DNA from 2 places in the Novosphingobium sp. fls2-241-R2A-195 genome. Region 1 is predicted to be linked to the other one. Evidence: predicted binding sites of a transcription regulator. Region 1 holds the regulator's gene; the other holds the start of a gene.
What was found. The regulator LexA, encoded in region 1, represses DNA repair genes until DNA is damaged. The targets are predictions, from matches to a motif close to GTTCCNCNCTTGTTCT.

Region 1 (15,692 bases):
AAGCTTTTGCTGGATCTGCTGGAGGACATGGCTGACCTTGAAGTCGTCGAAGACGACAGCTTTTCCACCAATCCCGATTTTATAGATCTTGCCGAGGTGGCCCGACAGGCCGCCGGTATCCTGGGCGTCCGGGCACGGGAAAAGGGCATCGTGATCGTGTCGCCGCCATCGGATGATCATGCTCCGGCGCTCGCGGAGTTCCGGCGCGTGCTGCAGGTTCTCCTCAATCTCATCGGCAATGCCATCCGCTATTCGCCGAATGGATCGCGTGTGGATGTTCATGTCGAGGTAGCAGGTGTCCACGCCCGTGCGATCGTGGCAGATCAGGGGCCCGGCCTCAACGTCAGCGACCAGGCTCGTGTGTTCGAGAAATTCGAGCGTCTGGGACGTAGTGGTGACGGGGGGGCCGGTCTGGGCCTCTATATCTCGCGGCGACTGGCGCGCGCGATGGACGGTGATTTACTGATCGAGAGTGTCCCGGGCGAAGGAGCCCGGTTCATCCTTGAAGTCCCGCGCGACACCGAAGCCTGATCTGCGTCTAGCATCTGCGGCCCAACCACACCACGATACCGCCGACCATGGCGAAAACCGCGCCGCGCACGGCCCAGGCACGATCGGCAATCATGACGCTGTCGGCCGGCCACTTCAGTACGCCGGTTCCTTGCAGGACAACGAAAACCCCTGCTGCCATTGCCAGGAGGCCAAGGATAGTAGCCAGGATTCTCACAATTGGCATTAACGTGCGCCCCCATTTGAACATGCAGGTTGCGCTTCGGATGCGGCGGGATTGTGGCGGGCAGGCTCAAATGGGGCAAACTTCAGGTTCGGCGCAACGAAAAAGGCCCCCGCATTCGCGAGGGCCTTCGTTCGGGTAACCCGCGACTGCGCGCGGATGAACCTCAGCGCTTGTCGAGCGGCACGTAGTCGCGCTGCGTCGGGCCGGTGTAGAGCTGGCGCGGGCGACCGATCTTCTGGCCGGGATCGGAGATCATTTCGTTCCACTGCGCGACCCAGCCCACGGTACGGGCGAGGGCGAAGAGCACGGTGAACATGGTGGTCGGGAAGCCGATCGCCGAAAGGATGATGCCCGAGTAGAAGTCCACGTTCGGGAACAGCTTCTTCTCCGCGAAGTAGGGATCGCTGAGCGCGATCTCTTCGAGGCGCAGCGCGGTCTCGAACAGCGGGTCGGTGACGTTGAGGGCTTCGAACACTTCGCGCAGGGTCGACTGCATGACCGTCGCGCGCGGGTCGTAGTTCTTGTAGACGCGGTGACCGAAGCCCATCAGGCGGAACGGATCGCTCTTGTCCTTGGCGCGGTCGATGTAGTGCTGGATGCGATCGGGGGTGCCGATCTCCTTGAGCATGTTGAGCGCGGCTTCGTTCGCGCCGCCATGCGCAGGGCCCCACAGGCAGGCGATGCCCGCTGCGATGCACGCGAAGGGGTTCGCGCCCGACGAACCGGCAAGACGCACGGTCGAGGTCGAGGCGTTCTGCTCGTGATCGGCGTGGAGGATGAAGATGCGGTCCATCGCCTTTTCGACCGCCGGAACCACCTCGTACTCTTCCGCGGGCACGCCGAAGGTCATGCGCAGGAAGTTGCCGGTGTAGCTCAGCTTGTTGTCCGGATAGAGGAACGGCTGGCCGACCGAGTACTTGTAGGCCATCGCCGCGATCGTCGGCATCTTGGCGATCAGGCGGTGCGAGCTGATCTTGCGATGCTCGGGGTCGGCGATGTCGGTCGAATCGTGGTAAAACGCGGAAAGCGCGCCGACCACGCCGCACATGATCGCCATCGGGTGCGCGTCGCGGCGGAAACCGCGATAGAACGTCGCCAGCTGCTCGTGCAGCATGGTGTGGCGCGTGATGGTGTTCTCGAACGTGGCAAGCTCGTCCTTGCTGGGCAGTTCACCATTCAGCAGCAGGTAGCTCGTTTCCATGAACGAGGAGTTCTCTGCCAGCTGGCCGATCGGATAGCCGCGGTGCAGCAGAACGCCTTCGTCGCCGTCGATGTAGGTCAGCGCCGACTCGCAGCTCGCGGTCGAGGTAAAGCCCGGATCGAACGTGAATGCGCCCGTCTGGCCGTAGAGCTTGCGGATGTCGATGACGTCCGGACCCACGCTTCCCTTGAGAACGGGATAGTCGTGTTCCGCGCCGCCGACGCTCAGTTTAGCCTGATCACCCACCAATTATCTCCTTATGACTGCGACCCGGCGGGAACCTGAGCCTGTTCGCCGATGCGCGCGAGGCTCTCTTCCCGTCCGAGCAATACCAGTACGTCGAATATCCCCGGCGAGGTCGTCTGACCCGTCAGGGCTGCCCGCAAGGGTTGCGCGAGCTTGCCGAGACCCAGTCCCAGGTCTTCGGCCATTGCCTTCAGGTTGGCTTCCAATGCCTCGAGAGTCCAGTCGGCCTGGCCGGACAGGCGCTCATGGATCGCGGCGAGGCGCTCGCGCCCCTCGTCGGTCAGGAGCGCCAGCGCCTTCTCGCTCATGGCGAGCGGACGCTGGGCGAAGAGGAAGGCAGAGCCTTCTGCAAGTTCGTTGAGGTCCTTGGCACGGACCTTGAGCACGGGCATCGCGCGGACCAGCAGGTCGGCAGGGCCATCGCCATCGACGCCTTCAAGGCGCGCTTCGACGAGGCCCGCAAGCCGCACATCGTCGGCCTCGCGCAGATAATGCCCGTTGAGATTCTGGAGCTTGGCAAGGTCGAAGCGCGAGGGGCTCTTGCCCACATCGACCATGTCGAACCATTCGATCGCCTGCTCGCGGCTGATGATCTCCTCATCGCCGTGGCCCCAGCCGAGGCGCAGCAGGTAGTTGAACACGGCCTCGGGCAGCAGGCCCATCTCGTCGCGATAGGCATCGACGCCCAGCGCGCCGTGGCGCTTGGACAGCTTGGCGCCGTCCGAGCCGTGGATCAGCGGCACGTGGCCGTAGACCGGCACGTCCCAGCCCATGCCGTTGATGACGACGAGCTGGCGGAAGGCGTTGTTCAGGTGATCGTCGCCGCGCAGGACGTGGGTGACGCCCATGTCGTTGTCGTCCACCACCACGGCCAGCATGTAAGTCGGGGTGCCGTCGCCGCGCAGGATGACGAAGTCGTCGATTTCCTCGTTCTGCACGGTGACCGTGCCCTGCACGAGATCCTCGATCGTCGTCGAACCCTCACGCGGGGCCTTGACGCGCACCACCCAGGAACGGTCGGCCGGCCAGGTCGCGGGATCGGCATCGCGCCATTCGCTGTCGATGCGGAACGGGCGGCGTTCTTCCTGCGCCTTCTGGCGGCGCTCGGCGAGTTCTTCCTGTGTCAGGTAGCAGCGATAGGCGTGGCCGTTTTCCATCAGCTGCGCGGCGACTTCGGCATGACGGTCCGAGCGGGCGAACTGGAACACCGGCGCCTCGTCACCGTCGAGGCCCAGCCAGGACAAGCCGTCGAAGATCGCGTCGATCGCGGGTTCGGTCGAACGGGCGCGATCGGTGTCCTCGATACGCAGCAGATACTTGCCGCCATGACGGCGCGCGAACAGCCAGTTGAACAGTGCCGTACGAGCGCCACCGATATGAAGGTAACCGGTCGGCGAAGGAGCAAAGCGCGTTACGACGGCCTTTTTGCCAGTCGCTTCGCCCGATGCACTGCCGCTTGCCATCTACCCGACCTTCCTGTCCTATTGGCGACCATGGGAACCCCTGTCGCAATCTGTGAAATTCCGTCTCCGGGAGGCCCCGGGACCGCTGCATTGCAGCATGGGCCATGGACCGCCGAGGGCCTCTTGTCGAGGGTTTTGGCAGTCGTCGAGCGATTTCTTTCCAATGCCGGATTCGAACGGACTCCATGGCTCACCGTAGCCTTTGCAAGCGGCATAATTGCGTGGTTTTGGCTATCTTCCGTGCTGTCGTGGATCGGCTTCTGCTGCGGCTTGATTGCAGTTTCTGCAACTTGTTATGCGTCCTTTCCTTTGCGGAGTAGTTATCCGCATTTCAGCCGGGCAATCATGGTATTGCCCTTGCTGGCGGTCGCGGGCTGCCTTGCGGTTTGGGTGCGGTCGGAAATCGTCGGCCAGCCGGCAATCGAAAGGCCTGTAGCGGGCAGTTTCATCGCGCGGGTCCTTGCTATCGAATCGCAGCCTGCGCTTGATCGCGATCGCCTGCTGCTGGCCATGCGCGATCCGATAAGAGGTGTGCCCATTAAGGTCAGGCTCAACGTTCCCGGCAAGCGTTCCGCGGCGGGGATCGGTAGGGGGGATCTCGTAGCATTCAGGGCGCGGCTGATGCCGCCGGCGCCGCCCATGCTTCCGGGCGCATACAACTTTGCGCGAACAGCCTGGTTTGCCAGCATTGCCGCTACCGGATCGGTCGTGGGAGACGTGAAGGTCGTCCGGGAATTCAGCGCAGGCGCATGGGCACTATCGGATATACGTCAGACGCTAACGGATCATATTCGCGTTCGCATCGGGGAAGAGCGCGCAGGTATTGCCGCGGCATTCGTCACCGGTGATCGCGGAAATATTTCGGAGGCCGATGATCAGGCCATGCGCGATTCGGGGCTGGCACATCTGTTGTCGATAAGTGGGCTTCATGTCAGCGCGATGGTGGGGGCAGTGTACCTCGTGGCCATCCGATTACTGGCGCTTTCCTCATGGATGGCGCTTCGGGTGAGGTTGCCGGTAATCGCGGCCGGCGCAGGAGCCCTCGCCGGTGTAGCTTACACCCTTTTGTCCGGTTCTGAAGTCCCTACAGTCAGATCATGCATCGGGGCATTGCTGGTGCTGTTCGCGCTCGCCCTTGGGCGTGAGCCCTTGTCCTTGCGCATGCTGGCGGTTGCAGCGTTCTGCGTTCTTCTGCTGTAGCCCGAGGCAGTAATGGGGCCCAGTTTTCAGTTGAGCTTCGGAGCGGTTCTGGCGCTTATCGCAGTCAGCACATCGGAACCGGTGCGCCATTTCCTTGGGCCGCGTGACGAAGGGATGATCGCAAGAGCAATGCGCCATATCGCTCTATTGCTTTTGACCGGCGCGGTAATCGATCTGGCACTCATGCCTATCGGCCTGTACCATTTCCACCGCGCTGGCGTATATGGAGCGCTGGCCAATGTGCTCGCGATCCCGTGGTCGACTTTCATCGTCATGCCGTTGCTGGCTAGTGCATTGATCCTCGACATCGCCGGGCTGGGAGGGCCTTTCTGGTGGCTGGCGGGCGTTTCGGTGGATGTGCTTGTCGGACTGGCACATTGGTTCGCTTCAAGACCGGGGGCGGTCAACCTGCTTCCGGGTACCGACGCCTGGGCATTCATGCTTTTTGTGTCGGGCGGGCTTTGGCTCGGTCTATGGACCGGCCGCATCCGCTGGGCGGGATTTCCCATTGCCGCGATCGGTGTGCTTTTGCTCGCGATGGCCCCGCCTGCAGATATATTGGTATCGGGCGACGGTCGCCATGTCGGCCTTGTCGAAAACGGCGGAAATCAGTTGTTCTTACTCAGGGACAGCAAAGGAGGCTATGCCCGGGACAATCTGATGGAGTTCGCGGGGATAGAAGCGGAACCCGCCACGCTTGATAAGTGGCCAGGCGCAAGGTGCAACCCGGACTTCTGTAAGGTGCCGATTGAGCGATCGGGGAAAGTCTGGCACCTGCTGATGTCGCGTGGACGCGATTCCGTCGCGGAACGTTCGCTTGTTGCAGCATGTGAGCACAGCGACATCGTCATATCAGATCGCTGGTTACCACGTAGCTGCCGCCCGCGCTGGTACAAGGCCGATCGTGGATCTTTGGCTCATACGGGAGGATTGGCCGTTTATCTGGGCAAGGGGCGCATCGATACTGTGGCTCAGACGCAGGGCTCACACGGCTGGTGGCATTCCTCACCATTTCATGTCCGTGAGAATGGACCTTCAACCACCAACTAGCGAACTAAGCGTGGTTCTTCCGGCGCGTGAGGACTTTCATAGTCCAATCCGAAGCCGGATTTTGCCTAATATACCGGATTTGACCTAATATGATTGCCGCAATGCGTATCGCAAGAAACTCCGGCACGGATCAAAACCGTCCGGAGTAAGTCGCGCTACTTGCCACAACGATGGTGCATCGGACTGGAAAAGTTTTAATTATACCGACGAAGCAGGCCAGCGAGCTTGCCCTGGACTTCCACTTCATCCGGGCCATATATCTGCGGTTCGTAAGCGGCGTTTGCAGGATCCAGGCGAACCATTCCAGCTTCACGTCGCAGGTATTTCAACGTGGCTTCTTCGCCACGGATGAGAGCCACCACGATCTCGCCATCCCGGGCAGCATTCGTGCGCTTAACGAGCGCGAAATCGCCATCCAGAATGCCCGCTTCGATCATGGAATCACCGGAGACCTCCAGCGCATAGTGTTCGCCCGAACCGAGCAGTGCAGCCGGGACAGGCAGGGTCGATTGGCCTTCCAGTGCCTCGATCGGAACGCCTGCCGCGATGCGGCCGTGCAGTGGAATCTCGATCACGTCATTCGCCGCTTCTACGGCGCGACGAGGTGCCTGAAGAGGGGGCACCCCATGGTTGCTATTGGCAGCGGATGGACGTGGCGCCTTGCTGCCCGTATCGTCCGGTTGACGCAAGACTTCCAAAGCGCGCGCCCGGTTGGGAAGGCGGCGAATGAAGCCTCGCTCCTCCAGCGCCGAAATCAGTCGGTGAACACCGGACTTCGACTTGAGATCAAGGGCTTCCTTCATCTCCTCAAAGCTAGGAGAGATGCCGCTTTCTTCAAGCCGTGCCTGGATGAACCGGAGCAATTCGTGCTGCTTGCGAGTCAACATGGTCGCTGCCTTTTCGTGACCTTCGAACCAGGCAAGTCCTGATCCCGCTTGTTCTCGTAGTGAACAATGGGGGAACAATCAAGCAACCAATTGAACTCAATTCAAGCAATGCCGTCATTCTGGAGCAGGAAAATCCGAACTTCGTCTCCTGCAGCCGCCGGCGCGGCCATTGCCGCGCGATCTACCAGCACATTGCTTGCGGCCAGAGAGGACAGGGCGCCGCTGTCCTGCAATGCATTGACGGTCACGCTTTCGCCATCCCACCAACCGCGAAGAAACTCACGGCGGCGACCGTTGGCGCGCAGCGGCATACTTAGTCTGGCGGCCAGGCGCATCGGCAATGGCCTCGCGGCACCCTGCATCGCTCGCAGGAGAGGAAGCAGAAAATGGTAGGCCGTAACGTAGCTGGAGACCGGATTTCCGGGTAGTCCCAGTATGATCTGTCGCCGTCCCGTCAGTTCGCGCGTGGCGACGAGGATGGGTTTGCCGGGCTTGATCGCCACGCGCCAGAAATCGATGCTCGCGCCCCAGCGTTCGAGGGCCGGGCGGATGAGGTCGTGATCGCCGACAGAAGCGCCGCCGCTGGTCACGATGAGATCGACATCGTCGGATGCCTCGAAAGCGCGCGTGATCGTGTCGATATCATCACGTACAGGCCCGATCCGCCTCGCATGGACATCCATCGCTGAAGCCATAGCCGCCAGCATGACGCCGTTGCTTGCGGGAATCTGATGGGGGGCGCAGCATTCCGGGTTTTCAGCGAGTTCATCGCCGCTGTCGATCACGGCCAGCCGCGGTGTGCGATGGACAGGCAGGTGCGTATGGCCCGAAGCGATTGCCAACGCCATTTGCGCCGGAGTGATGCGCGCGCCCGGCAGCATGATTTCCGTCCCCGTGACGAAATCCATTCCGCGATGTCTGATATGCTTGTGCGCGGGATCGGGTGCTTCACCCGACAACGTCAGGATTTCGGCATCTCTAGCAAGGTCTTCCTGGAGAATGACTGCCGCCGCATCGACCGGCAATATTGCTCCCGTTGAAATGCGTACGGCTTCGCCCGTGGAGAGGGGGCCGACGTGGGGATGCCCGGCGGCGCTTTCTCCGATCACTCGCCAGGGGCCCTGCAAGTCCCCGGCCGTCACTGCATAGCCATCCATCGCAGATAGGTTGGCCGGTGGCTGCGTGCGTCGGGCATATAGCGGTTCTGCGAGATACCGGTTGTATGCGCCTTCGATATCGACTCGCTCTATCGGAAGGGGTGTGGCCAACGCCAGCAATCGAGCCTGTGCCTCCTCGAGCGAGAGCGGCGCCGATTTGTTCATTCGGCCCACCCATCCAGTTTCCAGTGGCCCGACTTGCCGCCGATCTTTTCTACAAGGCGAATGTCACTGATGACCATGCTCTTGTCGAGCGCCTTGGCCATGTCGTAGATTGTCACAAGTGCGATGGAAGTCGCTGTTATTGCTTCGATTTCAACGCCGGTTTTTCCCGTCAAGGATGCTCGGGCAATTACCTTTATCGCGTTGTCTTCGAACGAGAACTCCAGATTTACGGCATCCAGCGCGAGAGGATGACACATCGGAATGAGTTCTGCCGTGCGCTTCGCCGCCATTATGCCAGCGATCCGCGCAGTACCTAGAACGTCACCCTTGGGCGCATTTCCAGCGCGAACGGCGGCGAGGGCGTCATCGCTCATCGAAATCCGACCGGAAGCTATGGCAGTGCGCTGTGTCTCGGCCTTGGCGCCAACGTCGACCATGCGGGCGTTGCCGTTGGCATCGATATGCGTGAGGGACTTGTTCATCGCAACCCCATGGGCATTACGTTCCGGTGAGAAGGGCGCGCGTCGCCGCTTCTATATCATTTTTGCGCATCAGGCTTTCGCCCACCAGGAAGGTGCGGGCACCGCAAGATGACAGGCGCTCCAGGTCGGCGTGGACGTTTATCCCGCTTTCGCTGACCAGCAAGGTGCCTTCGGGCGCCTGCGGGGCCAGTCGCTCGGTGGTCGCGATGTCGGTAGCGAAGCGTCGCAGATCACGATTGTTCACACCGATAAGACGTGATTTCAAAAGGCTTGCGCGTTCCATCTCATGTTCGTTGTGAACTTCGATCAGGCAGTCGAGACCGCGCTCGATAGCCGCGGATTCGATTTCCGCCATCAACACGTCGTCCAGCGCAGCGACGATGATGAGGATGGCATCCGCACCGATCGCGCGCGCTTCCGCAACCTGCCATGGATCGACCATGAAGTCCTTGCGGATGATCGGAAGGTTACAAGCGGCACGGGCCTCGACGAGGAAATCCTCATGTCCCTGAAAATAGGGCGCGTCGGTCAGCACGGACAAGCATGCGGCACCGCCTCTCTCGTAGGCCGCCGCATGTTCTGCGGGGCGAAAATCGCTTCTGATCAGTCCCTTGGAGGGTGAAGCTTTTTTGATTTCCGCGATGAGCGCATAGCCCGTTTCCGCCTTGGCGCGTAACGCGGCTTCAAAACCGCGAGGATGCGTCTGCGCGGCGGCGCGCGCATCGAGGTCCGCTATGGTAGCGAGAGCCTTGCGGGCGGCGACTTCCTTGCGCTTGGTGTCGCAGATTTCAATGAGCTTGTCGGACATCAGTTCCTCGTCACGCGCGGGTTGCCGCGATCCAGCAGTCGAGCAGAGCCTTGGCCAAGCCCTTGTCGATCGTTTCTGCCGCTTCTTCGACGCCCTCGGCCCAGCTATCGACTTCGCCTGCCACGAGAAGGGCACCTGCGGCGTTGAGTAGAACAGCGTCGCGGTAGGCGCCGGGCGCGCCCATCAGCAGATCGTTGAGCGCGCGGGCATTGTAGGCTGGGTCACCGCCGCGAATGGCGTCGACCGAAGCCAGCGGGAGGCCGGCATCCTGGGGGGCGACGCGCCGCATGGACAGTTCATGGCCGCGAATCTCGGCGACTTCGTTGCCGCCTGCGAGGCTCAGTTCATCGAGGCCCTCGTCGCCGGAAATGACCATCGAGTGCTCGGTTCCGAGGCGCAGCAGGGCGTCGGCGTAGATCGGCACGTAGGCCGGGCGTGCGATGCCGACGAGCTGGCGCGAGACTTGCGCCGGGTTTGCCAGCGGCCCCATCAGGTTGAAGATCGTGCGGCGGCCTAGCGACTTGCGCAGCGGCATCAGCCGACCCATCGTCGGGTGGTGGCGCGCGGCGAACAGGAAGCCGATGCCGATTTCGGCGAGCGTGGATTCTGCAGTCTCGACGGCGCGGTCGAGGTTCAACCCCATCGCTTCGAGGGTATCGGCGGCGCCCGCTTTGGAACTGGCAGCGCGGTTACCATGCTTGGCGACGGGGACGCCCGCAGCCGCGACCACCAGAGAAACGGCGGTCGAGACGTTGAGGGTGTGGAAGCCGTCGCCGCCGGTGCCGCAGACGTCGATGGCGCCTGCGGGCGCCTTCACCGGGATCATCCGCTCACGCATGGCGCGGGCCGCGCCCGCGATTTCGCTGGCGGTCTCGCCGCGATCCGACAAGGCGACGAGGAACTCGGCGATTTCGGATTCGGGCATTTCGCCGTCGAGGATTGCGGCGAAGGCTGCTTGGGCCTCGTCCTCGGCGATCGGGTGGAGAGGGTCGGGAAGGGTCATGCGCTCAGCCGTTCCGGCAGTTTGGCCTCGATACCGCAAGTGCGCAGGAAGTTCGCGAGCATGGCATGGCCGTGCTGGGTGGCGATGCTTTCCGGATGGAACTGGACGCCGTGGATCGGCAGGCTCGCATGGCGGAAGCCCATGACATGGCCGTCGTCCGAGCGGGCGTTCACCACCAGCGTCTCGGGAATGTCCTCGACGATCAGCGAGTGATAGCGCGTCGCAGTGAAGGGCGAGGGCAGCCCGGCGAAGACTCCGGTGCCGTCATGCGTGACCGGCGAGGTCTTGCCGTGCATCAGGCCACCGCGCACGACCTTGCCGCCGAAATACTGGCCGATCGACTGATGGCCGAGGCACACGCCGAGGAGCGGCATCTCCGCATCCGCCGCCGCGCCGACGAGGTCGAGGCTGATGCCAGCCTCGTTGGGGGTGCAGGGGCCGGGCGATATCAGGAAGCCCTTCGCGCCGCTCGAAATGGCCTGGCCTGCGCTGAGCGCGTCGTTGCGCACGACCTCCACTTCGGCGCCCAGTTCCATCACGTAATGGACCAGGTTCCAGGTGAAGCTGTCGTAATTGTCGATGACGAGGATCATGACTTCGCCTTTGCGCTTTTCTCGACGACGATCAAGGGGCCGAGCGGAGGGCCGCCGTCGACGCGGCCATGTTCGGGGTCCCATAGCGAGGATACGCTGCCGTCGAGGAACAGCGCATTGTCGCATTTCAGGGCGTCGCGGAAAAAGCGCGCGAGCTTGCCGAAGGATACCGGCTCGTCGGAAATGACGAAATGGGCGCGGCCCTTGTCATCGATGCCGACGCCGTTGCGCAGCTTCAGCGACTTGCCGTCATCGTCGATCTTCGGGTGCAGCTTGCCGGAGATGACCAGCATCGGGCCGGACTGGGTGCCGAAATCGGGACGGTCGGTGACGGACTTTGCGAAGTCGTCGTTGGCGCGGACATGCCAGTTGCCTGCCGCGTCGCCGTAGAAGACGCCGTTGGGGCTGAGGTGAAAGTTGCCCCAGCCTTCGTTGGTATTGAGGGCATGCTGCTTCTCGCCGTTCTCGACGTAGTAGCCGATCGGCTTGCCATCGGCGTCGAACATGCCGCCGTTCATCGCGAATGCAACTTCGTGGCTGCGCGCCGGGCGGTCCACCGCGAGTTGCGAGAGGCTGCGATACGGCGCGCCGCCCTTGGGGCCGAGGACGGTGTGAATGGTGTGACGACCCGGCACGGCGGTACAGTGCGTGAAGCTGGCGCCCTCGAAGCTCGCGCCCTGGCATGGCGGAGGAGGCGGGGCCGATGGCTTGGCTGCGGGTTCGTCGGCGGAGCAGGCGGCGAGGATCGCCAGCGGCAAAACTGCGGCCATCCTCCAGCTTTTTGACCCGTCATTCCCGCGAAGGCGGGAACCCATCTGATGGTCGTGCGGTACGATGGTACAGGAGTTGGGTCCCCGCCTTCGCGGAGATGACCAGGTCTTGTATAACTCGAAAAGGGCGCGATCAGGCGGGAGATGTCCGATCGGCGCCTTCCCGGATGTCACTGCCCGAACCCAGGTTCCCCGGCGACGCGGATCGCTTCGCGCGCGGCGGCGAAGAGGGCGCCGCTCTTGGCTTCGCATTCGCGCTGTTCGTAGGCCGGGTCGCTGTCCGCCACGATGCCCGCGCCCGCCTGCACGTGCAGGACGCCGTCTTTGAGCAACCCGGTGCGCAGGACGATGCAGCTGTCCACCGAGCCGTCCGGCGCGAAGTAGCCGACGCCGCCCGCGTAAGGGCCGCGCGTCTCGGGCTCCAGTTCGGCGATGACCTCGCAGGCACGGACCTTGGGCGCGCCCGAGACGGTGCCTGCTGGGAACCCCGCGAAGACCGCGTCGATGGCATCGTGCTTCGCGGTGTCGAGCTGGCCGACCACGTTCGAGACGATGTGCATGACGTGGCTGTAGCGCTCGATGGTGTAGCTGTCGGTGACCTCGACGGTGCCTGCAGCGGCGACGCGGCCGACGTCGTTGCGGCCGAGGTCGAGCAGCATCAGGTGCTCGGCGCGTTCCTTGGGGTCGGCGAGGAGGCTGGCTTCGTTGGCCTTGTCCTCGGCAGGCGTGGTTCCGCGCGGACGGGTGCCCGCGATCGGGCGGATGGTGACTTCGCCGTCACGCACGCGCACCAGGATTTCCGGGCTGGAGCCGACCAGCGCGAAGCCGGGCAGGTCGAGGAAATAGAGGAACGGCGAGGGGTTCACGCGCCGCAGGCTGCGGTAGAGCGCCAGCGGCGGGAGCGGGAACTCGCAAGTGAAGCGCTGGGCCAGCACGACCTGGAAGATGTCGCCCGCTTCGATGTAGTCCTTCGCGCGCAGGGCCATCGCCTTGTAGTCCTCCGGCGCGACGACGGGCGTGCGTACCGGCTCGGCGAGATCGGTGGCGACAGGCACGACGGGTGCAGGGGCGGCGAGGCGGCGCAGGGCTTCGTCGATGCGCTCGGCGGCGCGGTCGACGGCCAGAGCGGCGTCACCCGTTTCCGGCCACACCGGCGCAACGCAGAACAGTTCGTCCGAAAGCCGGTCGAAGATCAGGATCAGCGACGGGCGCACGAACAGCATGTCGGGCACTTCGAGGGGGCTTTGCGGCGCGCGCGGCAGCTTCTCGACAAGGCCGATCGTCTCGTAGCCGAAGTAGCCGACGAGGCAGGCGAGAGCCTTGGGCAGCGCGACCGGAACCTCGCAGCGGCAGGTCTCGACCAGCGCGCGCAGTTCGGCGAGGGTGCCGCCGCCGAGCGGTGCGAACGCCTTGCGGTCGGCCTGCCATGCGCGGTTGATCTCGCAGGCCTCGCCGCTCGCGCGGAACACGAGGTCCGGGTCGAGGCCGAGCAGGCTGTAGCGCCCGCGCGTCTCGCCGCCTTCGACCGATTCGAGCAGGAAGTCGCCGCGCCCGTCCTCGATCAGCTTGAGGGCGGCGCCAACCGGCGTCTCTGTGTCGGCGACGAGCTTGCGCCAGACCAGCGCGGGTTTGCCCTGCGCCAGTTGCTCAAGCGTCGCCTTGCGGTCGAATTCGCGCTCCATTGCTGCCACCCCTCGCTTCGGCTCAGTTGGCGGCGGCGGTGCCGGCGAGCTGGTCGCGCACGGCGGTGATGGCATCGTCGTGACGCTTCACGCCGACGTCCTTGCGCATCGCGGCACCGAGCGCGGAGGCGTAGCCCTGGCCGAGCTGCTGGCCGAGTTCGGTCTGGGCACGGCGGATCATGTCGGGCGAATCGATCGTGGCGGGCACGATGTCCTTGAGCTGGACGACGAACCAGCCACGCTCACCCTCGGCCGACTGCACCTTCACGGTGTTCTTGGCCATGTGGAACATCAGCGAGACCGGCGGCGGCACCTGACGGCCCGACTGCAGCGCGGCGGCCAGGGTCGGGCGCGACATCGAGACCTGCTGCGGCGCGGGCAGCTTTTTGCCCGAGGCAGCCATGACCTGCTCGATCGACTGGCCCTTGCGGATCGCGGCCTGCATCTTGAGCGCGGCGGCCTTGGCGGCCTTCGAACCGGCGTCGATGGCCCAGGCGAGCTTCACGTCGTTCTGGATCTGCGCCAGCGGAGCCGGGGCGGACGCCTGGATGTCGGTGACGTCGTAGATCGCGAAGGACTTGCCCTTCTCGATCTCGGCGACCTGCGGCTGTTCCTGGCCCATTTCGAACGCGGTCTTGAGGAGCGGCTGCAATTCGGCGGGCATCGTTTCGCCGGGCTTCATGTAGACTTGCCCATCAGCGGTCAGTGACGGGGTCTGCTTGACCTCGGCGCCGAGCGACTTGGCGACTTCGGCGAGGTTGGAGCCGCCCGAAAGCTGCGCGTCGATCTTCGAGAAGGCGTCGCTGTAGGACTTGCGGGTCTTTTCCTCGGCGATCTGCTTGGTGAGGTCACCCTTCACTTCGGCAAGGGTCTTGGCCGGGGTCTTGATCTCCTCGTCGACGCGGATGACGTGCCAGCCGAGCACGCTCTTCTGCGGTGCGGCCAGCTTGCCGACCGGCGCGGCGAAGACGGCCTGCGCGACGGCGGCCGAGAACTGGCGCGAGAGATCCTCGCGGCTGAACGATTCGAGCTTCGCGGCGGACAGGCCCTTTTCCGAAGCGGCGGCTTCGAGCGACTTGCCCTTCTCGACTTCGGCGACGATGGCCTTGGCGGCCGGTTCGGTCGGCACGACCAGCTGCGTGATGCGGCGATCGTCCTTGGCGGCGTAGGCGGCCTTGTTCGCCTCGAAGCGTGCGGCGATCTCGGCGTCGGTCGGTGCGGCCGGGGCCGGGATCTTGTCGGCGCTGACGAGCGCATAGCGGATCGTGCGACGCTCGGGGCGGACGAACTGGCCGGTGTGCGCCTTGTAGAAGGTGGCGAGTTCGGCCTGGGTCGGCTGCTTGTCGGGCGCGAAGAGCAGCGAGGGCAGGGCGACCACGGTGCCGCTGCGGGTCTCGCTGAGCAGCGAGGCGTAACGCTTCGCGGCATATTCGGACATGACCGAGCCGATCTGCGCGGGCACGACCAGTTCCTGCGCGATCATGTTCTTGCGAATGTCCTCGCGCAGGGCCTGTTCGGAGAGGCCCTGCTGGGCGAGGGCTTGGCGGAACACGTTCTGGTCGAACTTGCCGTCGACGCCCTGGAACGCGGGGATCTGCGTCAGTTCGCTGTCGACGAGGCGGTCGCTGAGGACAACGCCGTGCTTCTCGCCGTAGACGGCGAAAGCGACGCCGTCGATCAGGCTGTCCAGCACCTGCTGGAGGCCGCCCTCGGCGATCAGCTGTTTCATCGTCGCGGTCGGGCTCTGCTGCTTGACCCGCTCGAGGCCGCGCTTGGCGCCGAGGCTGAGTTCGTCGGTGGTCACCTTTTCGCCGCCGACAGTGGCGACGGCAACTCCGGGAGCCGCGCTGCCGGACCCGCCGAGGCCCGCGATATCGCCACTGGCGAACGCGAGGGCGATGAGGCCGAGAACGACGAGGCCGACGATCGCGCCGACCTTGGACTTCAGAAACGAGCGGAAGAAATGGAGCATGAACCGTGCCGATCAGCAGAATATTGGCGCGAAACCGTGAGGCTTCGCATGTAAACGGCGCAGGCTTTAGGGGGCCTTCGCGCATCCTGCAATGCCGCTTGCACAAGCCTTGGGCAAAAGCCGCGAGGTGGCATTACTACGACACCGGTGGAGAATCCCGGCGCTTAACCATCCATGAATTTTGACAAGCGATGCTCTGGTGCCCTAGCTGCCCGGCGACAGCGACGACCTGATTCCCGGTTCCGCGGCAACGGCATTACCGGAAATCTGCGAGGGG
Region 2 (15,692 bases), on a different contig from region 1:
CAAGCCCGCGTCAACGGCACCGTCCGCCTCAAGCTCTACAAGGGCAACGCCTCGGTCGTCGGCCGCAAGAGCGCCGACTCACTCTACTCCGAACGCCACGTCACGTTCGAGGACGATGCCGGCGCCTACGACCAGAAGGATGCGGCGGGCTTCATCAAGCTCAACGCCCTTCGTCTGCGCCTGCTGGCCCAGCGCGACGCCAAGTAAACATTGCCCCTAGGTTAACAGAGTCCGGCGGCCCGTTGCCAAAGCGCGACGGGCCGCTTTTGCCTATATGGCCTTCGGGGAACCGCACAGGTAGGACTCCCGCCATCGTCAACGACGAAGCGGGGTAAGTTTTGCAAGTTCGAGCCGTAAGCCTGATGGCGCTGTGCGCTGCCGTCGTCCTGCCCTTCGCAGGCCCCGCTCAGGCTGAAGCCCCGGTCGCTTCGCAAGCTCTCGTTCTTGCTCCTGTCGCTGGCGTCAACGCCGTCGCCGCCGCAGAAGTTCCCGCCGTCCTCACCGCGCCCGAGGACGACATCCAGGTCACTCCCATCGCAGGCGGCATCGCCAGCTTCTACGGCCGCCACCTCAAGGGCGCCCGCACCGCCAGCGGCGAGCGTTACGCGCCCGACGGACTGACCGCCGCGCACCGCACCCTGCCCTTCGGCACGCAGGTGCAGGTCACCAACCCGGCCAACGGCGAAGTCGTCGTCGTCACCATCAACGATCGCGGCCCCTTCCACGGCAACCGCGTGATCGACCTGTCCGACGCCGCCGCCGACGAACTCGGCATCACCCGCATGGGCAGCGGCAAGGTCGAACTGGCCGTCCTCGGCAACTGAGGCTGGGTTTTTCTGCGGGGGCTTCGACAAGCTCAGCCTGAGCGGAATTGATAGCATCCATCACAATCCCCGCTCACCCTGAGCTTGTCGAAGGGTGGATAGCACCGCCGCCTGATCTGAAGGAAAAAGGTCGGCCGGCGCAGCTGGGAGGGGGTGGGGGAAGCGCCGCGCCGGCCTTCACACTCGATAACAGCGAAGCCGGACAAGCGTTCCCGGCCCCCGAACACTTTTGCCCAGCCGTGCTTCCCCATCGACGAGGCGCGAGCAGGTTTACACGGTTTACACGGTCCAGAGCCGCAACTCCGCCACTGACCTCCATCTTGGCTTCCAGCGACTTGTATTCCATCGGCGCCGCGCCCTCCCCGCCCGAGAGCGCCCCGTCCACCCGGGCGAAAGCGCGCGCCTGCCAGCGATCCCACTGCGCGCCGCTCTCGCGCAGGAAAGGCCCGCGCACCGGCGCTTCCGGATAGTCCGGCGCCTCCCCCGCGTCCTCGGCCGCGATCTCCCCCTCGTCCAACGGCTGCACGTACCCGGCCGCGGCATCGATCGCATCCACCGCGTCGAGCCACGCCTCCCGCGCATCGCCGAACCGCGCCTCCCCCGCCGCCGCGACATAGTCCGCCCGCTCCGGAGGCAGCGCCGCGCCCTCCTCCATCTCCGGCACATCCACGCAAGGCTCCTCCCCGGCGACGAGCGCCAGCACCTCGTCGAACCGCTCGGCCAGAGCCTCATGCCCCTCGCCCGCCACATCGAGCCGCGCCAGATGCGCCAGCAACAACCGCGAGTCATACCGCCGCCGCACCCCGACCAGCTCCCCCCGGAACCACACCGCCTCCTCCACCCCATCGAGCGCCCGCGTCGCCAGCACCTCCTCGACATGCCGCCGCGCCAGCACCAGAGCCGCCGTCCACGCATCCGCAAACACCGCATCGCGCCGCCGCAGCAGATAAGCCGAAGTCCGGCTCATCCCCACGAAAGCACACGCGGCTCGCACGTCGCCCTTCTGCGAGAGTTGGTCGAGGAACCGCACCTTGCGGTCGGCGTCCCACGCCGTGTGAGGGACATAGGGAGAAGAGAAGATGCGAGGGCCATCGCCCTCGCGCTCCCGGCCCCTTTCCGCCGCGCCCGAGGCCGGCGAAGCGCCCGCCTGCTCGCCCGGAATACCAATGTCGCGCGAGGCGGGAACCCACCCCCGCCCGAACCGAGGTGCCTGTTCCTCCCCCAACGGGAGAGGGGGACCATCCGAAGGATGGTGGAGGGGCACGGGCTGGAGGGGCACAGGCCGATCCCCCGCCCCACCGTCGACACCGAAGCTGCTGGAAAAGTCCGTCATCGTCCACCTCGCGCAAGAGGAAAGCCACGAAAGACCACGACGCAGCCGGGACAGGCGCGTCGTGGGGGACGGATTAGTTATCGTATGTGGGGGAGTGTAGGAAAGTGAACATGGCGGATTGACAATCCCTCCATGATTGGGAAATGAAAAACGGCCCGTGGATAGAACTTTTTGCTTACGTTTCGTAGCAGTTGAGAAGTTAGCTGGCCCCGCTTGCTACCTCATAAAATCTTCCTCGATGAGGACCTTGATCATGACGACCGACACGCGTCGCATAGGAGTATCCACGGGCAATCATGCTTGATGAGCTGAAAAAAGCAGACACAATTTACGCCATTGCAGATTTGCTTGGATTTCAAGCAAAGAACTTAGCGTATGTCTTATATTCAATCCCATCATCTGAAAAATATACGGATTTTTGCATCAGCAAAAAGAATGGCGGAATTCGCACCATTTCCGCTCCGTGCCCGCAGCTTAAGCTCATCCAGAAACGACTTTCGGACATTCTCTACGAATGTAGAAAAGAAATTTCACTCGGGAAAAGCCAGATTCGTTCATTTGGCTTCGAAAGAGGAATTGGAACGTTTGAAAACGCATCGTGCCACAGAAAGAAACGCTGGGTTTTCAATGCCGATATCAGTAATTTTTTCCCATCATTTAATTTTGGACGCGTAAGAGGCTATTTCATAAGCAATAATGAATTCAATCTTCACCAAGATGTCGCCACAATTATTGCGCAAATAGCGTGCCACAATAATCAACTGCCACAAGGCTCACCCTGCTCGCCAATTATAGCAAATTTGATTTGTGGAAGTTTAGATTTTCGCCTTTCAAGGCTAGCGAAGCGCAATCGCTGTTCATTCAGTCGATACGCCGATGATCTAACGTTCTCGACAAACGAGAAGGATTTTCCCGAGCAAATTGCCAAACGATCAGATGATGCTCAAGGATGGGTTGCTGGCGACGTATTCGAAGATGTTATTGATAAAGCAGGATTTTCTTTGAACCCCGGCAAAAACCGTATGTCTCAAAAAAACAGCAGACAAATGGCGACCGGCCTCGTCACCAACTATATTATCAACTCTCCAATTGAAGAGCGAAAATTTTGCCGTTCAAGTGTGCATCGCCTATTAAATGGTATTGCCCTAACGCCTAAAATGTTCTGCGAAAGCTTTGGCCACAATTGTGATAATACGTCGGAAAAAACCCCAAATGCAATGGCTTCGCTAGAATCTCGACTGGTAAATTGCCACCAGATACGAGATAAATCAGATAAGCGTGATGACACCAAAAAGTTTTATCAACCAAACAGCATTACAGCGACGTTGCGCGATTTTTATTTTTTTAAATACTTTTCGAGACCAGGAAGGCCCATCATAATAACTGAAGGCGAGAGCGACATATGGTACTTAAAAGCTGGACTTAAATCATCTCCGCATTCGATCCAGCATTTGTGCTCAAAGGGCCAAGGAAATGACGCAGACATATTGTGCGATTTCTTTAATTTCCCTAAGTTACCTTCAAAGATAACCGGATTAAACGGCGGAACTGGAAATATAAAAATATTTCTAGAATTTTACCATAAATACCTGAAGAAGCTTAATTCAATCATCGAATGCCGACCAGTTGTTATTCTATTGGACAGCGATGATGGAATTTCCAAAGTGCTATCTTGTATAAAGACGCATTTTGGGTCCGATATAAAAATTGAATCTAATAAGGATTTTCACGCTTTTGGGCGCAACATGGCTTTAGTAAAAACGCCAGTGAGCCCAGCAAATAAAAAAACCGACGTAGAGGATTTCTTAGACCCATCTTTCACGAAAATGCCTATCGGCGGATTAACATTCACTAAGAGTGAAAATTACGATAGGTCTAAAAATTTCGGCAAAATGGCGTTGGGGAAATTACTTTATGACAATCGCCACACAGCTGATCACACACAACTTCATATCATATTGAATAGATTGTCGAACGCAATTGAGGCGATTTAATTATATTTCTAAAATACCTCAAAAATTTCGGGAGCGCGAGGGCGATGGCCCTCGCATTTCTACTTTCTTCTTCTCCCTTCACCTGAACCGCCTGTGCCCCTCCACCATCCTTCGGATGGTCCCCCTCCCCGGAACGGGGAGGAATGGCTCACCACTTCGCGCCGAGTTTCGCGATTTCGTCCAGCAGGGCCTGCTTGGAGGGCGTGCGGTCGGTCCCGGCGTTGCGCGGGAGTTGGGGAATGCCTCCAGCTTCCCGCCGCGCAGCAAGTTCCCCGCCCAATTCGGCCATGTCGATGACCGTTTCTTCGCGGGCACGCCATTCCGCCTTGCGACGCTCTATAGAGGCCGCCAGTTCTTCCAGTGTCAGCGGCGCGCGCTTGGTCTTGAGCGTCTTGAACGGCATGGCGCGATCATAACCGTCAGACGCGCAGCAGGGAAGCCGGGGGCTTTCACCTACCTCGCGCCTAAAGACGGCCAGCGGTCTCGGCCTTCGCCGGGACGACGGACTTGCTACTTCGCCCAGCTTCCCAGCAGGGGCTTGAGGTAGCTTCCGGTGAAGCTGCCTTTGACTTTCACCACCTCTTCGGGCGCGCCTTCGGCGACGATCTGGCCGCCGCGGACGCCGCCTTCGGGGCCCATGTCGATGATCCAGTCGGCGGTCTTGATGACGTCGAGGTTGTGTTCGATCACGACCACCGAGTTGCCCTGGTCGACCAGTCGGTGCAGCACTTCGAGGAGTTTGCGCACGTCTTCGAAGTGGAGGCCGGTGGTGGGTTCATCGAGGATGTAGAGTGTCTGGCCGGTGGAGCGGCGGGCGAGTTCCTTGGCCAGTTTCACGCGCTGCGCCTCGCCGCCGGACAGGGTCGTCGCCTGCTGGCCGACCTTGACGTAGCCGAGGCCGACTTCGTTCAGCATGTGCATCTTGTCGCGGATGGGGGGGACGGCCTTGAAGAATTCTTCGGCGTCCTCGATCGTCATGTCGAGCACGTCGGCGATGGACATGCCCTTGAACTTCACTTCCAGCGTTTCGCGGTTGTAGCGTTTGCCGTGGCATTCCTCGCACGTCACGTAGACGTCGGGCAGGAAGTGCATCTCGATCTTGATGAGGCCGTCGCCCTGGCACGCTTCGCAGCGCCCGCCCTTGACGTTGAAGCTGAAGCGGCCGGGCTTGTAGCCGCGCGCTTCGGATTCGGGGAGGCCGGCGAACCAGTCGCGGATCTGGGTGAAGGCGCCGGTGTAGGTCGCGGGGTTGGAGCGCGGGGTGCGGCCGATCGGGGACTGGTCGATCTCGATCACCTTGTCGCACTTTTCGAGGCCGGTGATCTTGTCATGCGCGCCCGCGATCACCCGCGCGCCGTTGAGTTGGCGGCTGGCGCCGGCCTGCAGGGTGTCGATGGTGAGCGAGGACTTGCCCGAGCCGGACACGCCGGTCACGCAGCAGAAGGTGCCGAGCGGGAACTTCGCGGTCACGCCGGTCAGGTTGTTGGCGCGGGCGTTCTCGACGGTGACGAAGTGGCCGTTGCCCTTGCGGCGTTCCTTGGGCACCTCGATCCGGCGGGTGCCGTTGAGGTACTGCGCGGTGAGGCTGTCCTTGCTCTTGAGCACTTGCTTGAGCGTGCCTTCGGCGACCACCTGCCCGCCGTGAACACCCGCGCCGGGGCCGAGATCGACGAGGTAGTCGGCGGTGCGGATGGCGTCCTCGTCATGCTCCACCACGATCACGGTATTGCCGAGGTCGCGCAGGCGCTTGAGGGTTTCGAGCAGCATGTCGTTGTCGCGCTGGTGCAGGCCGATGCTGGGCTCGTCGAGCACGTAGAGCACGCCCGAGAGGCCCGAGCCGATCTGGCTGGCGAGGCGGATGCGCTGGCTCTCGCCGCCCGACAGCGTGCCCGAGGTGCGGTCGAGGTTGAGGTAGTCGAGCCCGACGTTGTTGAGGAAGCCGAGGCGCTCGTTGATCTCCTTGAGGATGGCCTTGGCGATCTGCTGCTGCTGGTTGGTGAGCTTGCCTTCCAGCTGCCCGAACCACGCGAAGCCGTCCGCCACCGAGAGGCGCGCGGCGTCGGCGATGTCGCTGCCGGCGATCTTGACCGAGAGGGCCTCGGGCTTGAGGCGCTTGCCGTCGCAGGTCTCGCAGGGCTGCGCGGTCTGGTACTTGCTCAGTTCCTCGCGCATGAAGGCGCTGTCGGTCTGCAGCATGCGGCGATTGAGGTTGCCGATGACACCCTCGAACGCCTTGTTGACGGTGTATTCCTTGCGCCCGTCCTTGAAGGTGAGCGGCACGGCCTTGCCGCCGGTGCCGTAGAGGATCACCAGCTTGATCTCGCCGGGCAGTTCGTCCCACGGCGTCGTCAGGTTGAAGCCGAAGTGCGCGGCCAGGCTGGAGAGCACCTGCATGTAGTAGGGGCTGGGCGGGTTGGACTTGGCCCAGGGCACGATGGCGCCCTGCTTGAGCGTCAGGTGCTCGTTCGGCACGACCAGCTGCGGGTCGAACAGCAGCTTCTCGCCGAGGCCGTCGCAGGCCGGGCACGCGCCTTGCGGGGCGTTGAACGAGAACAGGCGCGGCTCGATCTCCTCGATGGTGAAGCCGCTGACGGGACAGGCGAACTTTTCCGAGAAGACGATGCGGTTGGCGGGCAGGCCGGCGTTCTTCATGCCCTTGGTAGCGGCAGCCTGGGCGGCGGGGGCTTCGACAGGCTCAGCCTGAGCGGATTTGGGAGATTTGGATTTATCTCCAACCTCCGCTCGTGCTGAGCTTGTCGAAGCACCTGCACCAAGCTCCGCCACCGTAGTATCCGCAAGGTCCACATAAGCCAGCCCCTCGGCCAGCTTGAGCGCCTGCTCGAAGCTGTCGGCAAGGCGGGTCTGGATGCCCTCCTTCACCGCGATGCGGTCGACCACGACCTCGATGTCGTGCTTGTACTTCTTGTCGAGCGCGGGGGCGTCCTCGATCGCGTAGAACTCGCCGTCGATGCGCACGCGGGTGTAGCCCGCCTTCTGCCACTCGGCGAGTTCCTTGCGGTATTCGCCCTTGCGGCCGCGCACCACCGGGGCGAGCAGATAGAGGCGCGTGCCTTCGGGCAGCGCCATCACCCTGTCCACCATGTTGGAGACCGTCTGCGCCTCGATCGGAAGGCCCGTGGCGGGGGAATAGGGAATGCCCACGCGCGCCCACAGCAGGCGCATGTAGTCCCAGATCTCGGTCACCGTCGCCACCGTCGAGCGCGGGTTGCGGCTGGTGGTCTTCTGCTCGATCGAGATGGCGGGCGAGAGGCCGTCGATATGCTCGACATTCGGCTTCTGCATCATCTCGAGGAACTGGCGTGCATAGGCCGAGAGGCTCTCGACATAGCGACGCTGCCCCTCCGCATAGATCGTGTCGAAGGCGAGGCTCGACTTGCCCGATCCCGAAAGCCCGGTGATGACGATCAGCTTCTCACGCGGAAGCGCGATGTCGAAGCCCTTGAGGTTGTGCTCGCGCGCGCCGCGCACGGTGATGTGGGTGAGACTCATGGGAGGCACATGTTCCAGATTTGTTCGCGCGCTTCAAGGGGCGCATCGCGGGTTTTGCCGTAGATGGGGTGCGGGGCGCACAAGGCAAGTCTTGTGGACATCTCCGCGCCCACTTGCGCGCCGCTTCACGAGGTGTCTAGTTCCCGCTGCGACTACGGGGGAATACCATTGCGATTTCTGAATCTTGCCCTCGCGGCGAGCGCGCTGGCGCTTACCGCGTGCGGAGGTGGCGACTCCGGTTCGGGCGGCGGCTCGACACCCACGCCTGCGCCGACACCGGCGCCAACGCCTGCCCCCACCCCGGCTCCGACGCCGACGCCGACGCCGACGCCGACCACCAGCTACGTCCTGACCGACTTCACGAGCGACTTCTGGTTCGATTCGGCTCTTGGCTACAATCTCAACTACACACTCGAACAGTCCGGCCCGTACCTTTACAACTACTTCAACGCCGGACAACTTCTGGGCGAAGGCGAGACTGCCACACTGCGTTACCGTCACGATCCCGAAGCGGTCGATTTCACGTACCGGAACACCTCGACGTCATTCACGGCGGCGGACCGGCAGCGATCGCTCTCTTACATGCTGTTCGAGAAGCCCGGCGATTATGTCGCACTCGATTGGGACACCCCCTCGCGTTACGCCACCACGGCGCTGCGTCGGGTCGAAACGACGAACACTACGGCGACCGCGATCTCGACCCCGGCCTACAACTTCCAACTGGCAATTTTCGGCAGCCCGTCCTCGCCCAGCGATCCCTTGCCCGATGGCCTTAGCTACGGCGGCCTGGCTATCGTGCGCGGCGGCACGCCCGGCTCGCGCGAGTTCGACATGTCGCAGGTCGGCGGTGGCCAGTCGAAGGTCTACTGGTCCTATACGCCGCCTGCCTACACCCCGTCCCCCTATGTGATCAGCGGCTCGATCCGGCTCGTGGTCGTCAGCAACCAGTCCGAACGCCAGGACGGGCTGCTCATCGCCGAGGGCTCGTTCGACCGCGCGACCAATACCGTGAGCGGCACCCTCACCGACAAGACCAACGGGTATTCTGGAACGTTCAAGGGGCGCATGTACGGACCTGACCGTGCCGAGCTTGGTGTGGTCTTCCAGTTCTCCCGCGACAGCGACGGTTCGAGATATTTCGGCCACTTCATCGGCACACGCTGAAGACGACGGGGCGGGGCATCCGGGCGACAAGCCGGAAACCCTGCCCTTTCGCGCACGTTTCTCCCGACGAACCGAAGCCGCTTCCATGGTGGCTCGCCAGATCAGGAGAAAGCCATGCGCCATATCCCGAAACTCGCCGCTGCGGCGGCGATCGCGCTCACCGTGCCGCACTTCGCTTCCGCGCAGGACACGACTGAGCGGCCCGCCGCCAGCGCACCCGAAGCGGGCGATCCGGAAGCAAAGCGCCGGATGCTCAATGCCGAGCAGGCCGCCGCCGCACAGGAACAGCTTGCGCGCAACGAAGCCAGCCGCTCCCAACATGACGCCGCCGTCGCCCTCAACGACATGAAGACCGCCCGCGATGCCGCCGCTTACGATGCCACGCTCGATCGCCACGATGCCGCCGAGCAGGACTATCGCACCGACCGCAAGCAGTGGGAGGTCAGGAACCCGGCTTGCTGGAACGGCAATGCCGCGAAATGCCCCGCCGACCCGCAGGCGCCCGGCTCCGGCGGCAGCTGATCGCCCTCGCCACGCGACGAACCGCTTGTCGCAAGTCCTTTGCAAGCCCCCAAGCCTGCTGGCAGATAGCGCCCATCGGGTGCGCCGATCAGGCTCAGGGGATTTGAATGATGGGGGCTGCAAAGCTGTTCGGGCGCATGGTGGCGCTGTCGTTGGTTGTGGGCATGGCTGCGCCGGTGCTTGCCGACGATCCGCGCGATCCGACCATGACGCCCGAAGCGATCGCCCGTGATGCCGCGACGATCCGCCGCATGAACCGCGATCAGCTGGACTATGTGCGCCAGCGCGATGCCGGGTATGCGCAAGGCTGGCGCGATTACGATTCGGCGCGCGGTCGGCGGGATGTCGAGGACGAAGGCTACGCCGCCGATCGCCGCGACTACGATACCGCCCGCGCCGACTATGCCGAAGAACGCCGCCGCTACGAACGCGAGATGCGTGAATGGCGCGAGGACGTCTCCGCCTGCCGAGCGGGCTATTACGAACACTGCGCGAGGTAAACCTCCTCCCTGTTCCGAAGGGATGGGAGGTGGCGCCGACGAAGTCGGTGACGGAGGGGTTTTCCTGCCCTCCCCCTCCACCACCGCCTGCGGCGGCGGTCCCCCTCCCCATCGCTGCGCGACGGGGAGGATTCGGAAGCTACATCAGCGCGGCGATCACCAGCGCCAGCGCATGAAGTGCAATCGCGCCGCCGACGATCACGCCCGCCCGGCTTATCGCCCGAGCCGTGCCGTCATCCTTGGCCGGGGCCTCGCGCTGCTCCAGCCGCGCCGTCGCCGCCCGCATCAGGCGCGGCGCATCGGCGGACAGGCGCGATGCCTCCAGCAGCAGCGCTTCCAGACGGTCCGGCCCGGCCAGCCGCGTCAGGCGCGAGGCGACGAGCCTCCCGCGCAGCGCCGTCAGCGCTTCGGACAGATCGAAGTCCGGGGCGATGCCCGCCAGCACGCCGTCCATCGTCACCATCGCCTTGAAGATCAGCACCAGGTCGGGCGGCAGCACCAGGCCCTCCTTGCGCAGCAGCGGAAAGAAGTCCGCCACCATCGCGTTTAGCACCAGCGCCCCGGTGCCATGCCGCGCGACCAGCCGCTCCGAGGCGGTCAGCAGGCGTTCGCGCGGCACTTCCCCAGCCTGCGACCATAGCCCCAGCATGTCCGCCACGCCGCCGGGATCGTTGCTGCGCAGGGAAAGGATGAAGGTCAGGAACTCGTGCTGGCGGCGCGGGCTGACGAATCCGACCGAACCGAGGTCGAGCAGCGCCAGCCGATCGCCCTGACCCGGCGCGGCGGGCGGCAGGCACAGCAGGTTGCCGGGGTGCGGGTCGGCATGGAAGCGGCCGTTGACGAGCACCATCTCCAGCACCAGCCGCGCGCCGAGCCGGGCGATGGCGGACGGGTCGATACCCTTTGCGCGCAGCTTTGCCGGATCGCGAGGTGCGGTGCCGTCGATGTAGTCCATCACCAGCACGCCCTCGCTCGTGTGCTGCCAGTGGATGCGCGGGACGATGGCCTCGGGGATCGCGGCGAGATCAGCGCGCAGCAGGTCGGCGTTGCGGCCCTCGTTGGTGAAGTCGAGTTCGTCGAGGATTTCGCGTCCCAGCTGGTCGATCATGGCGCCGGGCGTCATGCGCCGGGCCATCGCGCTTCTTGCCTCGACCAGCGCGGCAAGGTGGCGCAGCAGGCGCAGGTCCGCCTCCATCGCCTTGCGGATGCCGGGGCGGCGGATCTTCACCACCACCTGCGTCCCGTCATGCAGCGTCGCGCGGTGGACCTGCGCGATCGAGGCGGCGGCGAGCGGTTCGGTGTCGAAGGCGGCGAAGGCGGTCTCGGGAGGCTCCCCCAGCGCGGCCTCGACCGCAGGGCGCAGGCTGTCGAACGGAAGGCGCGGGGCATCACTCTGCAACTGCTCGAAGGCGGCGATCCATTCGTCGGTCAGCATGTCGCGCCGGGTCGCAAGGATCTGGCCGAGCTTCACGTACGTCGGTCCCAGCGCCTCCAGCGCGCGGCGGGTGCGGGCGGGCAGGTCCGCCTCCTCGCGCGCTTCACCGTCCCGGTTACCGGCCAGCCCCAGCCGCGCGAGCAGCGAGTCCAGCCCGAAGCGGGCGATCACCGCGCTCACTTCGGCCATGCGCGCCCGGTCGCGGGCGGCGACGGTCACGGTTTCGAGGATGGTCGGCATCGTGGCTCCTTGGTTGCAGGGCGCAAAACCTGCGGCGGCGACGGACGGTTCCGGCTTCGCTTGTGGAAAGCCGCACCGCCTGCGTTGGAGTGCAGGGCTTCGGGAGGTAGTCTCGCCGAATGCCCGGTCCCATCCGCAGCGCCCGCTTACGGAACATTGCCGTCCTGTCCCTCGCCGCCCTGCTCGCGGCTTGCGGCGGCGGGGTGAAGTACCGCCCCGTCAGCGACGTGCCCGTCCGCATCGGCCCTCCCTATAAAGTGCGCGGGGTGACCTACACCCCCGCCGCGCAGCCCGGCTACGACATGCTCGGCTATGCGACGTGGTATGGTTCGGAGAGCGGCAACCAGGTGGCCAACGGAGAACGCTTCCGCCCCGGCTGGATCACCGCCGCGCACAAGACGCTGCCCCTGCCCGCTTATGTGGAAGTCACCTCGCTCGACACCGGCAGGCGCATCATCGTGCGTATCAACGACCGCGGCCCGTATGGCGAGAGTGCGCGCATCATCGACCTTTCGCGCGGCGCAGCGGAGGAACTCGGCATCCGCGCGCAGGGCAAGGCGGCGGTGCGGGTCCGCGCCATCGAGCCCGACGAGAAGGACCGCGCCGCGCTGCGCAAGGGCAAGACCGCCAGGTCGCTCGCCCCGGTCCCGGCCCGCACGCTGTCCAATCTGCAGGAACAGTTCGCGCGCGGCGTCGGCACGCGCTGAGGGAACCGGACGCAAGCGCTGCGCGTTATCTCTCCAAAGGAGAGAGATGATGACTTCAGGCGCCGAAATTCCGTTCCGTCGCAGCCGTTTCGCCCGTGGCACGGGATCGCTGCTGTTCGACCGCCAGCGCGAGATGCACCAGCGCGAGGCGGAAAAGCGCGAAGAGCCCATGCGCATCTGGTCGAAGGGCCACTTCGTCGAAAGCTGACGCTCACCCCAGCGAAAGCGCACGCGCTCCCGGCTCGCCCAACCAGCGGGCCGGACAGCCCCAAACGTTCCGGATGACGTCTTCGGACAGCGCGTGGCCGGGCTCTCCGTCAGCGGCGATCCGTCCCTCGTGCAGCACCATGACGCGATCGGCGTAGTTCATCGCGGTTGCCAGGTCGTGCAGGACCAGCACCACGCCGCGGCCCTGGCGGCCTTGCTCGCGCAGGCGCCCCATCAATGCGAGCGCATGGCCGAGATCGAGATTGGCCAGCGGCTCGTCCGCCAGCAGCCAGGCCGGGCCAGTCGCCAGCACCCGCGCCATCAGCGCCCTCGCCCGCTCACCTCCCGACAGCTGCGAGACGGGTCGTTTCCGGAATGCCTCGAGGTCCATCGTCGCGATCGCGGCATCGATCGCGGTCCGCCCACCGCCCGTCCCTGTATCCTGCCAGGGCAGGCGGCCGAGCCCGACCAGCACTTCGACCGTGACGTCCCACGCCACTTCGGGGCTTTGCGGAAGATAGCCGATGCACTGCGCGCGTTCCCGCGGCGGCACCGCATGCATCACTCGTCCGCCCAGCGCGGCAACGCCGGTATCGGGCTCCACCAGTCCCGCCAGGCAGGACAGCAGCGTCGACTTGCCCGCGCCGTTCGGTCCGCAGATCGCAGTGACTTCCCCCGCATGGATGGTCATCGTCAGGTCGCGCAGCCGTCCCGCGATGCCGAGCCCCACCGTGTTCAGCGTCCCGGTCATGCCAGCCCCCGCCGCATGCGCAGCAGCAGCGCAAGGAAGAACGGCGCGCCGATCAGCGCGAGCGCAATCCCCAGCCGCAGCTCTCCGCCCGCAAGCGGGAGGACGCGGCAGCCGGCATCGGCAACGAGCAGCAGGAGTGCCCCCGCCAGCGCGCTCGGCACCAGCAGCGAGGACGGCCGCCGGTCGGTCAGCGGCCGGACGAGATGGGGCACCATCAGTCCGACGAAGCCGATCACACCCGCCACCGCGACCGCCGCGCCCACCGTCAGGCCCACGCCCGCGATCATCAGCGCCTGTTGTCGCCTCGGCTCGAAGCCCAGCGAACGCGCCGCCGCCTCGCCCAGCGTGAGCGCGTCGAGCCCCCGCCCGGCCGCCAGCAACACTCCGAGTCCCAGCAGCGTCAGCGGCCCGGCAATGACGACCTCGCGCCACGAACGGTCGGCCAGCGCGCCCATCAGCCAGGTCACGATCTCGCTCATCGCGAACGGCGTGGGCGAAAGGCTGATCGCAAGGCTCGTCAGCGCCCCCGCCAGGCTAGAGATCATCAGCCCCGCCATCGTGAACAGTGCGACGCCCGCCTCACGCCCCGCGATCAACGCCAGCAGCGCCATCGCCCCGCCGGCGCCGACGAGAGCGAAGACCGGCAGCAGCCAGACCGACGCGGCATAGCCGGTCCAGAAGCTCAGCACCGCACCCAGCGCCGCGCCCGGCGCGATGCCGAACAGGCCCGGATCGGCGAGCGGATTGCGCAAGTAGCCCTGCATCGCCGCCCCCGCCCCGCCAAGTCCGGCGCCGACGATCAGCGCCAGCAACGCGCGCGGCAGGCGCAAGTACAGCAGGATAACCGAGGCATTGTGTGTGTCGGACGCAAAGGGATCGATCCACACTCGCCCCGCCAGCAGCGACAGCGGCACGGCGAGCGCGAGCAGGACGACGAGGATCGGAATCAGGCGGCGGTTCATGGATGAAGGTCTGCCGTTGTGCCGGGTGCTTCGACAAGCTCAGCATGAGCGGAGCTTGTGCGATTCCCCTCATCCCCGCTCACCCTGAGCTTGTCGAAGGGCCCGAGATGACCTCGGGACCTGGGGTTATCGAGAGATCGCCGCACTTGCGCGAACCGGGCCAGTGCCTTGGGCACGGTCGGCCCGCCGCACCAGATCAGCGAACGGTCGAGCGGCGCGCGGATCATGCCACGGACTTTGGCGAGAGCGGGATGACGCAGCATCCGGTCCTCCTCCCCGGCGGGCGAACCCACGGTGAAGACCACGCGCGGCGGATCGGCCACCACGCGTTCCAGCGGCAGGTAATCGGCCTGAGCAAGCCCGCGCGCGGCAGCGGCATTGGCAAACCCGGCGCGGCGCATGAGATCGGCGATCAGCGTGTGGTCACCCGCGACGATGCCCCCGGATTCCCACAGCAGCGCCTGCACCGGCCGCACGCCGGTCGGCGGCTTGGCACGGGCGACGGCGGCCTCCATCCGCCCGGCCAGTTCCTCCCCTTCCGAACGATTGCCCGCCAGCTTCGCCAGCCGCCGCACTTGCGCGAGCGCTTCGGGAAGGTCGGCGGGAAGCGGCTCGAGCACGACCTCCAGCCCCATGTCGCGCAGGGCCTGCGCGGTGGCCGGCGGCGTGTAGCTGCTCGCCACCACCACGTCAGGTTCGAGCGCGACGACATCCTCCACCGCATCCGACACTTCGGCGAACTGCGCGGCGCGGGCGAGATCCATCGAACTGGCCGAGGGATCGTGGCTATAGTGGGAGATCGCCAGCAGCTGCCCCGGCGACGTCACCTCCGCCAGCACCGCGTCGGTGCAGGGGTTGAGCGAAACGATGCGCGGCCGCACCGATCCCTCGACCGGCGGGTCCGACCACGGCTGGCAGGCGGCGAGCGTCAGGAGCAGCGCGGTAACGACAAGCCACCCGAAGCCCGCTTGCGCTCCCCCTCCGCCGTCATTGCGAGCGCAGCGAAGCAATCCAGGGCCGCGCAAACCTCCCTGGATTGCTTCGCTGCGCTCGCAATGACGAGGGGTCAGGGAACCATTGCAAGGAGGGCGGTCCACGGCCAGCGGTCCCGGAACAAGTCCGGGACGACGCCTGCCGGGAACCGCCCCTTGGCTCACATCTTCACGCGGATGCCGGCATAGGCCGAGCGGCCGGGCGTGCCGTACGTGCGCACCACTTCGTAATGCTCGTCGAACAGGTTCTCGACGCGGCCATAGACCTCGACATTGTGCGTCACCGCGAAGGCGCCGCGCAGGCCCACGACTACGTTGCCACCAACGTACTGCGTGTTCGCGGTATCGTCGTAGCGCCCGCCGCCGACCCGCAGGTCCGCGCCCAGCTTCAGACCGACCGCCCACGCCTTGTCGATGCTGGCGTAGAGATTGCTCTTGGGACGACGCGCCAGCTGCGCGCCGGTGTCCTCGTTGACGGCGTCGAGGTAGGTATAGGCGAGGTTCACGTCGAAGCCCTGCCAGTCGGTCACCTGCATCCCCAGTTCCACACC

Region 2: uvrA (excinuclease ABC subunit UvrA) is a predicted target of LexA. The motif match lies at 7,673-7,688, and genes of this name have one in related genera.

What each region holds. Positions count from the first base shown of each region.
Region 1 is NZ_JARVRY010000016.1:62,147-77,838, forward strand. It holds gene QRN25_RS13105 (sensor histidine kinase) at 1-531, shown strand, start outside; gene QRN25_RS13115 (citrate synthase) at 900-2,183, opposite strand; gene gltX (glutamate--tRNA ligase) at 2,195-3,646, opposite strand; partial or broken gene QRN25_RS13125 (ComEC/Rec2 family competence protein) at 3,887-5,896, shown strand; gene lexA (transcriptional repressor LexA) at 6,091-6,783, opposite strand; gene QRN25_RS13135 (molybdopterin molybdotransferase MoeA) at 6,885-8,105, opposite strand; gene moaC (cyclic pyranopterin monophosphate synthase MoaC) at 8,102-8,587, opposite strand; gene trpC (indole-3-glycerol phosphate synthase TrpC) at 8,604-9,395, opposite strand; gene trpD (anthranilate phosphoribosyltransferase) at 9,406-10,398, opposite strand; gene QRN25_RS13155 (anthranilate synthase component II) at 10,395-10,991, opposite strand; gene QRN25_RS13160 (phosphodiester glycosidase family protein) at 10,988-11,761, opposite strand; gene QRN25_RS13165 (anthranilate synthase component I family protein) at 11,932-13,443, opposite strand; gene QRN25_RS13170 (peptidylprolyl isomerase) at 13,466-15,415, opposite strand.
Region 2 is NZ_JARVRY010000002.1:207,388-223,079, forward strand. It holds gene QRN25_RS01760 (argininosuccinate synthase) at 1-207, shown strand, start outside; gene QRN25_RS01765 (septal ring lytic transglycosylase RlpA family protein) at 363-824, shown strand; gene QRN25_RS01770 (hypothetical protein) at 898-2,103, opposite strand; gene QRN25_RS01775 (retron Ec67 family RNA-directed DNA polymerase/endonuclease) at 2,454-4,151, shown strand; gene QRN25_RS01780 (hypothetical protein) at 4,300-4,554, opposite strand; gene uvrA (excinuclease ABC subunit UvrA) at 4,662-7,661, opposite strand; gene QRN25_RS01790 (hypothetical protein) at 7,830-8,825, shown strand; gene QRN25_RS01795 (hypothetical protein) at 8,940-9,347, shown strand; gene QRN25_RS01800 (hypothetical protein) at 9,455-9,847, shown strand; gene QRN25_RS01805 (ABC1 kinase family protein) at 9,987-11,522, opposite strand; gene QRN25_RS01810 (septal ring lytic transglycosylase RlpA family protein) at 11,642-12,229, shown strand; gene QRN25_RS01815 (hypothetical protein) at 12,279-12,437, shown strand; gene QRN25_RS01820 (ABC transporter ATP-binding protein) at 12,441-13,187, opposite strand; gene QRN25_RS01825 (FecCD family ABC transporter permease) at 13,184-14,149, opposite strand; gene QRN25_RS01830 (ABC transporter substrate-binding protein) at 14,146-15,159, opposite strand; gene QRN25_RS01835 (TonB-dependent receptor domain-containing protein) at 15,303-15,692, opposite strand, start outside.